Regions from separate parts of the Mesorhizobium sp. B2-8-5 genome, predicted to be linked through region 2. Evidence: predicted binding sites of a transcription regulator. Region 2 holds the regulator's gene; the other holds the start of a gene.
What was found. Region 2 encodes PhoB, which activates phosphate uptake and scavenging genes when phosphate is short. Its sites were predicted from a motif close to TGTCATNNANCTGTCAT; they were not measured.

Region 1 (4,167 bases), 2.7 Mb from region 2:
GAGTTTTGCCGATGCGCTGGGCGAAACGGCGGCAAGCTTCAACAGAGGCGAGCGCTGGGCGCTGGAGGCACCCTCAGCCGAAAACGCCACGCCGACCAGCTTCGAAGCCTGGGCGCAGGCTTTCGCCCGTTCGCGCTGAGCCGCCTGAACCTTCACGGCAGAAATTCCTAGCGAGGAGACCCAAAATGAAAAAGCTCATCCTTCAGATGCAGATGTCGGTCGACGGCTTTGTCGGCTCCGATGAGGATCGTCGCTGGCAGCTCTGGGAATGGGGCGATGACAATGCCTGGGACGAAGAACTCAAGCAGGATTTCAACGCTGTCTTCCAAACAATCGACACCATCCTGTTGAGCCGCAAGATGGCTGAGGAGGGGTATCTGACCCATTGGGGCAACGCGGCGAGAAAATACCCGAAGGATCGCTTCTATGCCTTCGCGCGATGCATCGTCGAGGCTGAGAAGGTTGTGGCGAGCGACAAGCTCGAGGCTTCGCGCTGGGAACGCACCCGCGTCGTCAGTGGCGACCTGCCGCGCGAGGTCGACGCGCTGAAGCAAGGCGCGGGCGGCAACATCGCCGTGTTCGGCGGCGCGGGCTTTGCGGCCGCGCTGATCGCCGCCGGCTTGGTCGACGAGTTCCAGCTCTTCATCAATCCGGCGGTTCTGGGCAGCGGCCGCCGCATCTTCGAGAAGGGCGGTTTTGCCAAGCTGAAGCTCCTCGGCTCGAAGCCCTATGCCAGCGGCATGGTGGTGAGCCGCTACGCGCCGGCACAATGAGGAGCGACACCGAGGTCGCGCCGGCTTGAATCAATCCGTCAGTGCGTCTTCTCAACCGCCTGTTTGGCCGTGCCTTTCGCGCATCGGCGGCGAGCCGCCTCCGCTGACCAACCGCAGGTGCGCGCCTGGCCGGCCGGGTCGTGGCCAAGCCGCCTGGTCGTTGCCCGCGGCGACGAACCAGCGGGCCTCGCGCGATGTCAGGCCGATAAGCACCCGGCCGGCATACTCGGCAGGCGCGCCATTGCCCGCATCGAACACCGCCCAACTGCCGCCGGGCGGCTCCTGCACCGCGACGAACCTCATCGCAGACTCCATCTGTGAAGAGGTAGGCAATATAGCAGGCGCGACTTGGCGTTCCTATGACGTGGCTCACATTGGCACACTTTTGCGGTGGATAGCACGGCTCCGGCTGCAAGCACGCCGTGTTCCACCAGTCTCCTTGGCTGCCGGTCGCCCTATTGACCAGCCTGGTCGGCGTCGGTCAGCGTGCCGAGGAAGGCGACGATGTCGTCGATCTCGGCGTCGCTCAGAGCCGGCTTGTCGCCCGGCTTTTTGCCGTTGAAGGGTGGGTCGGTGTTGAGGTTCGGCCAGTAAGCCTTTGGCAGATCGTCGAATTTGTCGACCGTGCCGTCCGCCTTCTTCGGATACCAGCGCCCGGGATCCGTATCGCGGCTGGCGTAGAAGGCGACCGCCTCGCGCAGCGAGTGGAAATAGCCGTTGTGGAAGAAACTCTTTCGCAAGGCCACGTTGCGCAGGGTCGGCGTCTTGAACAGGCCGCAATATTCGGCGCGGCCCCTGAAATCGGCGCGCAGCGGTCCGCACAGGCCGAGGTCGACATAATTGGGATCGGCGTTGGCGGGGATCGCCCGATTGCGCGGCACGGCGATCGCGATCAGGCCGTAGTCGGTGAACTGCGGCGGCTCGCCGTCATTGGCGGGCTCGCTGAGATGGCAGCTCGCGCAATTGCCCTTCGCTTCGTCCTCGAACAGCATGCGGCCGCGCAATTCCTGCGCCGAGAGCTGCGCCTTGCCGGCGAGGAAAGCATCGTAGCGGCTGGAATAGGGATAGAAATCGGCGCTGCTCTGCTCGAATGTGCCGAGCGCTTCGACCGCGGCGTCGAAGGCATCCTGCGGGTGCTCAAACACATCGGCGCCGAACGCCGCCTCGAAGGCGCCGGCATAGGGCGCCTTGCGCAGCGCCGCGACCACCTCGGCCTCGTCCTTGTTGCCCATCTCGAAGGGCGACAGCAGCGGGATCCTCGCCTGGTCCTTGCCGTGGTCGGCGCGGCCGTCCCAGGTCAGGCCGCCGGTCGGGCCATTGTCGACGCTCTCGTCGCCTTCGTCCTCGGAGTCGTAGAAATGCTCGGTGAAGGCAGGCGCCGCCTGCAGGTAGCGCAGCGACGGCACGGCGCGAACGCCGGGCTGGTCGAGCTTGGCTCCGCCCATCTCGATGGGTGCCGCCGAGGCCGGCCCGAAGGCGTGATTGGGATCGTGGCAGGACGAGCAGGCCTGCTTGCCCGAGGCGGAGAGCGAAGGGTCAAGGAACATCTGCCGCCCGAGCGCCGTCAGCGCGTCGGCGCGGGCGAAGGCTTCCTGGCGCGACATCGGCCCGGGGTGGACACCGGACGGCTCCGCGGTGCTCGCAGGCGCGGTCAAGCCGACGATCGAGGCCGCCAGAAGGGTGATCGCGTGATTTTTCCGTCCCATCGTCTGTGGCGACATCCCTGATTTCCTTCGCCCGATTTCGTTCGCGACGTAAGGATCGAGTGCAACGGATTGATGACTGGCTTTCTCGCTCACGAAACCGTGTTCGGACACTGCGGAAATGTCACATGGGTGACAAGGCTCCGAAGTAGCTCGGCATTGATGCAGTTGCGTTCCTGCATTGCCGTCCTCCAGCCATTCCCAAGCCACGAGGCATTTCCCGATGACCCGATTCTTTCTCTCCCCCCGGTCCTTCCTCTCGCTTTGCCTTGCCTCCACGGCGCTGGCATCGTTCTCCGCTACTGCCCACGCGGCTCCTCCCGGCTACGACAAGATCGACACCGTCGTCGTCATCTACGCCGAGAACCGCAGCTTCGATAACCTCTACGGCGGCTTCCCCGGCGCCAACGGCCTGGCCAACGTTTCGCCCGACCAGGCGCGTCAGCTCGACCGCGACGGCAAGCCGCTTTCCGAACTGCCGCCGGCCTGGGGCGGCTTGACCGGCAAGGGCGTCACGCCGGCGGTGACGGAGGCGCAGAGCGCGCATCTGGCCAACGCCACCTTCGCCATCGACGATCCCAAGGGCTTCAACGAGGGCACCAACGTCGTCACGCACGACCTCTGGCACCGCTTCTACCAGGAGCAGATGCAGATCGACGGCGGCCGGAACGACAAGTTCGTCGCCTGGGCCGATTCCGGCTCGCTAGTCATGGGCCACTATGACGGCTCCAACCTGCCGATGTGGGCGATCGCCAAAAAATACGTGCTGGCGGACAATTTCTTCCAGGGCGCCTTCGGCGGCTCCTTCCTCAACCACTTCATGCTCGCCTGCGCCTGCGCGCCTTATTATCCCAATGCCGACACCAGCCCGGTGAAGGGCCAGATCGCCGTCGTCGAGCCGGATGGCGTGACGCTGAAGCCGGCCGACAACTCGCCCGCCTCGGCGCTGGGCGGCGTGCCGAAATTCGCCAATGACGGCGCCATCACGCCCGACTTCTACGCCGTCAACACCATGCAGCCGCCTTACCAGCCGAGCGCCAACAAGCCGGCTGAGGGCGGTGACGCAGCACTTGCCGATCCGGCTGCGCCCACTACGCTGCCACCGCAGCACGAGATCACCATCGGCGATCTGCTCTCGCTCAAGGGCATTTCCTGGGCCTGGTATGCAGGCGCCTGGCAGGCGGCGCTCGACGGCAAGAACGCCACGCCCGTGCCGAACTTCCAGTTCCACCACCAGCCCTTCAACTATTTCGCGGCCTATGCCCCGGGCACGGCCGCGCGGGCCGAGCACATCAAGGATGGCGGCCTTGACGGCGTGGAGTTCATCAAGGCGATCGACGACGGCAAGCTGCCGTCCATCACCTTCTACAAGCCGCAGGGCAACCTCAACGAACATGCCGGCTATGCCGATGTGACCTCGGGCGACCAGCACTTGGCCGACCTCGTTTCGCATCTGGAGAAGAGCCCGCAATGGGCTCATATGCTGGTCGTCATCACCTATGATGAGAATGGTGGCTTCTGGGATCACGTCACGCCGCCCAAGGCCGACCGCTGGGGCCCGGGCAACCGCATCCCGGCCTTCATCATCTCGCCCTATGCGAAGATGGGCACGGTCGACCACACCCAATACGACACAACCTCGATCCTGCGTTTCATCACCGCCCGCTACGACCTGCCGGTGCTGCCGGGCA
Region 2 (4,167 bases):
CCTGGCTGGCGCTGATCCTCGGCGCCTTGCTCTACAAGGGGCTCTCCGGGGTGAATCTGGCGGTGTTCACTGAAATGACGCCGCCGCCCGGCGACGCCGGCGGCCTGCTCAACGCCATCTACGGCAGCATCGTCATGACGATCATCGGCATCGTCGTCGGCACGCCGATCGGCGTGCTGGCCGGCACCTACATGGCCGAATATGGCCGCTTCTCGAAGCTCACGACGGTGGTGCGCTTCATCAACGACATCCTGTTGTCGGCGCCATCGATCATCATCGGCCTGTTCGTCTATGAGCTGATGGTGCGGCCGATGGGGCACTTCTCGGCGATTGCCGGCGCCGTCGCGCTGTCGATCCTGGTGATCCCCGTCGTGGTGCGCACCACCGAGGACATGCTGAACCTTGTGCCCAACGCGCTACGCGAAGCAGGCGCCGCCATCGGCGCGCCGCGCTGGGTGGTGATCCGCTCCGTCGCCTACCGCGCGGCAATGTCGGGCATCGTCACCGGCATATTGCTGGCGATCGCCCGCATCTCCGGCGAGACGGCGCCGCTTCTCTTCACCGCGCTCAACAACCAGTTCTGGTCGAGCAATCTCAATGCGCCGATGGCCAGCCTGCCGGTGACCATCTTCCAGTTCGCTCTCAGCCCTTACGAGGAATGGCAGCAACTGGCCTGGACGGGCGCACTCATAATCACCCTGACGGTTCTCGGGCTGAGCATCATCGCCCGCAGCCTAACCGGACGCAGAGAGGACAGATGAAACCGATGTTGTCCACCGACCTGAACGCAGCCGACACGACCGTCGAGAAGGCCAAGATCGAGGTCAAGAACCTCAATTTCTACTATGGCCAGTCGAAGGCGCTGAAGGACATCAACCTGTCCCTGCCCGAGCGCAGCGTCACAGCCTTCATCGGCCCGTCGGGCTGCGGGAAGTCGACGCTGCTGCGCGTGCTCAACCGCATCTACGAGCTCTATCCGAAGCAGAGCGCCGAGGGCCAGGTGCTGCTCGACGGCAAGAACATCCTCGACCGCTCGCAGGACCTCAACCTGCTGCGCACCAAGATCGGCATGGTGTTCCAGAAGCCGACGCCGTTCCCGATGTCGATCTACGAGAACATCGCCTTCGGCGTCAGGCTCTATGAGAAGATCAGCAAGGCCGAGATGGATAGCCGCGTCGAGCAGGCGCTGAAGCGCGCCGCGCTGTGGACCGAGGTCAAGGACAAGCTCAACGCCAGCGGCCTCAGCCTCTCGGGCGGCCAGCAGCAGCGCCTGTGCATCGCCCGCACCGTGGCGGTGAAGCCCGAGGTCATCCTGCTCGACGAGCCGGCCTCGGCGCTCGATCCGCTGTCGACGGCAAAGATCGAGGAACTGATCGACGAATTGCAGGCCGACTACACGATCGTCATCGTCACCCACAACATGCAGCAGGCGGCGCGCGTGTCGCGGCAGACGGCGTTCATGTATCTGGGCGAGCTGGTGGAGTTCGACCGGACCGAGAAGATCTTCACCTCGCCCCGCGAGAAGCGCACGCAGGACTACATTACCGGCCGCTTCGGCTGAGTTCATACGAGGACATCATCATGGCCGAACATACCGTCGCCTCCTTCGACGAGGATCTGAGGCAGATCAGCCGGCTCATCAACGACATGGGCGATCTCGCCAGCTCCATGGTCGGCGGTGCGACCAGGGCGCTGCTCGAGACCGACAATGCGCTGGCGCAGCGCGTCGTCTCCGACGACGCCATCATGGACGCTCGTCAGCGCGAGCTCGACGACCGCGCCATCACGCTGATCGCCAAGCGGCAGCCGATGGCGGACGACCTGCGCAACGTGGTCGGCTCGATCCGCATGGCGGGCGACCTCGAACGCATCGGCGATCTCGCCAAGAACATCGCCAAGCGTGTCGGCTCGGTCGGCGTCAGCGCCGCGCCGCGCGACCTCACGCATTCGATCGATTCGATGGCGCAGCTGGTGCTGATCCAGGTCCAGGCCGTGATCCAGGAATATATGGTGGGCGATGCCACGGCGCTGGCCAAGCTTCGCAACGACGACGAGCGCATCGACGTCAAATACACGTCCGTCTTCCGCGAGCTGTTGACCTACATGATGGAAGACCCGCGCAACATCACCGCTTGCACGCATCTTCTGTTCTGCGCCAAGAACCTCGAGCGCATCGGCGACCATGTGACCAACATCGCCGAGAACGCCTATTATGTGCTGACCGGCACGCAATTGCCCGCCAATCGTCCGAAGCAGGACGAGACCGCAATGTCGGCGCCGGCGGCCTGACGAAAAGGTTACCCCGATGATCGCGCCACGCATCATGGTGGTGGAGGACGAGGAGCCGCTGGGGGTGCTGCTCCGCTACAATCTCGAATCCGAGGGTTACCAGGTCGAAGTGGTGACCCGCGGCGACGAGGCCGAAATCCGCCTTCAGGAAAACGTTCCCGACCTGCTCGTGCTCGACTGGATGGTGCCGGCGGTTTCCGGTATCGAGCTCTGCCGGCGTCTCAGGATGCGGCCCGAGACCGAGCGGCTGCCGATCATCATGCTGACGGCGCGCGGCGAGGAAAGCGACCGCGTGCGCGGCCTCTCGACCGGCGCCGACGACTATCTGGTCAAGCCGTTCTCGACGCCGGAGTTCATGGCGCGCGTCAAGGCGCTGCTGCGCCGCGCCAAGCCGGAGGTGCTGTCCAGCGTGCTCAAGGTCGGCGACATCGTGCTCGACCGCGAATCGCACCGGGTCTACCGCAAGAAGAGCGAGATCCGGCTCGGGCCGACCGAGTTCCGCCTGCTCGAATTCATGATGCGCCATCCCGGCCGCGTGTTCTCGCGAAGCCAGTTGCTCGACAATGTCTGGGGCGAGACGATCTATATCGACGAGCGCACCGTGGACGTCCATGTCGGGCGCCTGCGCAAGGCGGTCAACAACGGCCGCATGCCGGACGTCATCCGCACCATCCGCGGGGCGGGGTACGCGATCAGGGAGGATTAGGTCCCGAGGGCGGAAGTTCCGACGGGATCGGCACTTCCAACATTTACGCTGGTGGGTAGTCGAGACGCTTGCGCTTCGTCATCCACGGGCGGAGCAAGGAGCGAAGCGACGCGCGCAGACCCGAGGATCCATTCCGTGACTTCCACGCGCCGCTATGGCGCAGAACTCTGCACCACTGCACCCTACGATCGAGGTAACGGCATGGATTCCAGGGTCTGCGCGCGTCGCTTCGCTCCTTGCTCCGCCCTGGAATGACGAAGTCGCGGTGGCTTCGGCCAATCTCCAACGTTGGTGCGATTCGCGGCTTCAGCGCCACGTTCGCTCAGGCCACGTTCTTCCCGGCCCCCGCTCTGGCCTGCACCCCCGGCGCGAAAATCTCCTGATCGACGAAGGTCAGCGCGCGCATGGCGCAGCCTTCGCGGATAAGCGGCAGTTCGTTCGGCTCGGTGTCGAAGGAGATCGATTCCGAGTGCTGGCCGCCGGCGGTCTGGGCGATCGCCTCTCGCAGCGCCGGCTCGATCAGGTCGAAGGCGGCCGCGCTTACGCCGACCATGGCGACAGGCGCCGGGTCGATAAGGGCGAACAGGCTGCCGAGGCCGAAACCGAGTGCTTCGCCGGCCCGGCGATAAGCCTCCCGCTCGGGTCCGTCCTCCTGCCGGGCTTTCGCGGCCAGCGCGCGCATATCGGCGTCACCGACGTCGGTCGGCGTGGCATCCTCGCTTATTCCCATGGCGCTGCGCCAGATCGCGTAATTGCCGGCATAGGCCTCGACGCAGCCGCGGCGGCCGCAGCGGCAACGCGCGCCGCCCGGACGATGGATCATATGGCCGAACTCGCCGCCGGAGGAATGTGTGCCGCTGAACAGCGCGCCCTTCAGCACCAGGCCCATGCCGATACCGTGCGAGAGCAGGATGGCGATGAAGTCGTCGCGATAGCGCTCGGGATCGCGCCATTGCAGCGCCACCGCCATCATGTTGCAGTCGTTCTCCATGGTGGCGGGAATACCGAATTCCCGTTCGAGGAGGTCGGCGAAAGGGATGTCGGTCAGCGGCGTGATCGGCGACCACAGCATGGCGCGTGAATGGGAATCGGTGATGCCCTGAATGCCCATGGCGATGCGGGCGACGCTGCCCACGTCGAGGTCGGGATCCCGCAACCGGCGCCGGACGATC

Region 1: a site for PhoB is predicted at 2,598-2,614, ahead of FJ430_RS25645 (acid phosphatase). Genes of this name have one in related genera too.

Annotation. Positions count from the first base shown of each region.
Region 1 covers NZ_CP083951.1:5,183,962-5,188,128, reverse strand. The annotation lists gene FJ430_RS25665 (NmrA family NAD(P)-binding protein) at 1-139, shown strand, start outside; gene FJ430_RS25660 (dihydrofolate reductase family protein) at 186-773, shown strand; gene FJ430_RS25655 (hypothetical protein) at 825-1,076, opposite strand; gene FJ430_RS25650 (cytochrome-c peroxidase) at 1,229-2,494, opposite strand; gene FJ430_RS25645 (acid phosphatase) at 2,700-4,167, shown strand, end outside.
Region 2 covers NZ_CP083951.1:1,464,936-1,469,102, forward strand. The annotation lists gene pstA (phosphate ABC transporter permease PstA) at 1-761, shown strand, start outside; gene pstB (phosphate ABC transporter ATP-binding protein PstB) at 758-1,561, shown strand; gene phoU (phosphate signaling complex protein PhoU) at 1,582-2,289, shown strand; gene phoB (phosphate regulon transcriptional regulator PhoB) at 2,306-2,995, shown strand; gene FJ430_RS07140 (ROK family protein) at 3,318-4,167, opposite strand, start outside.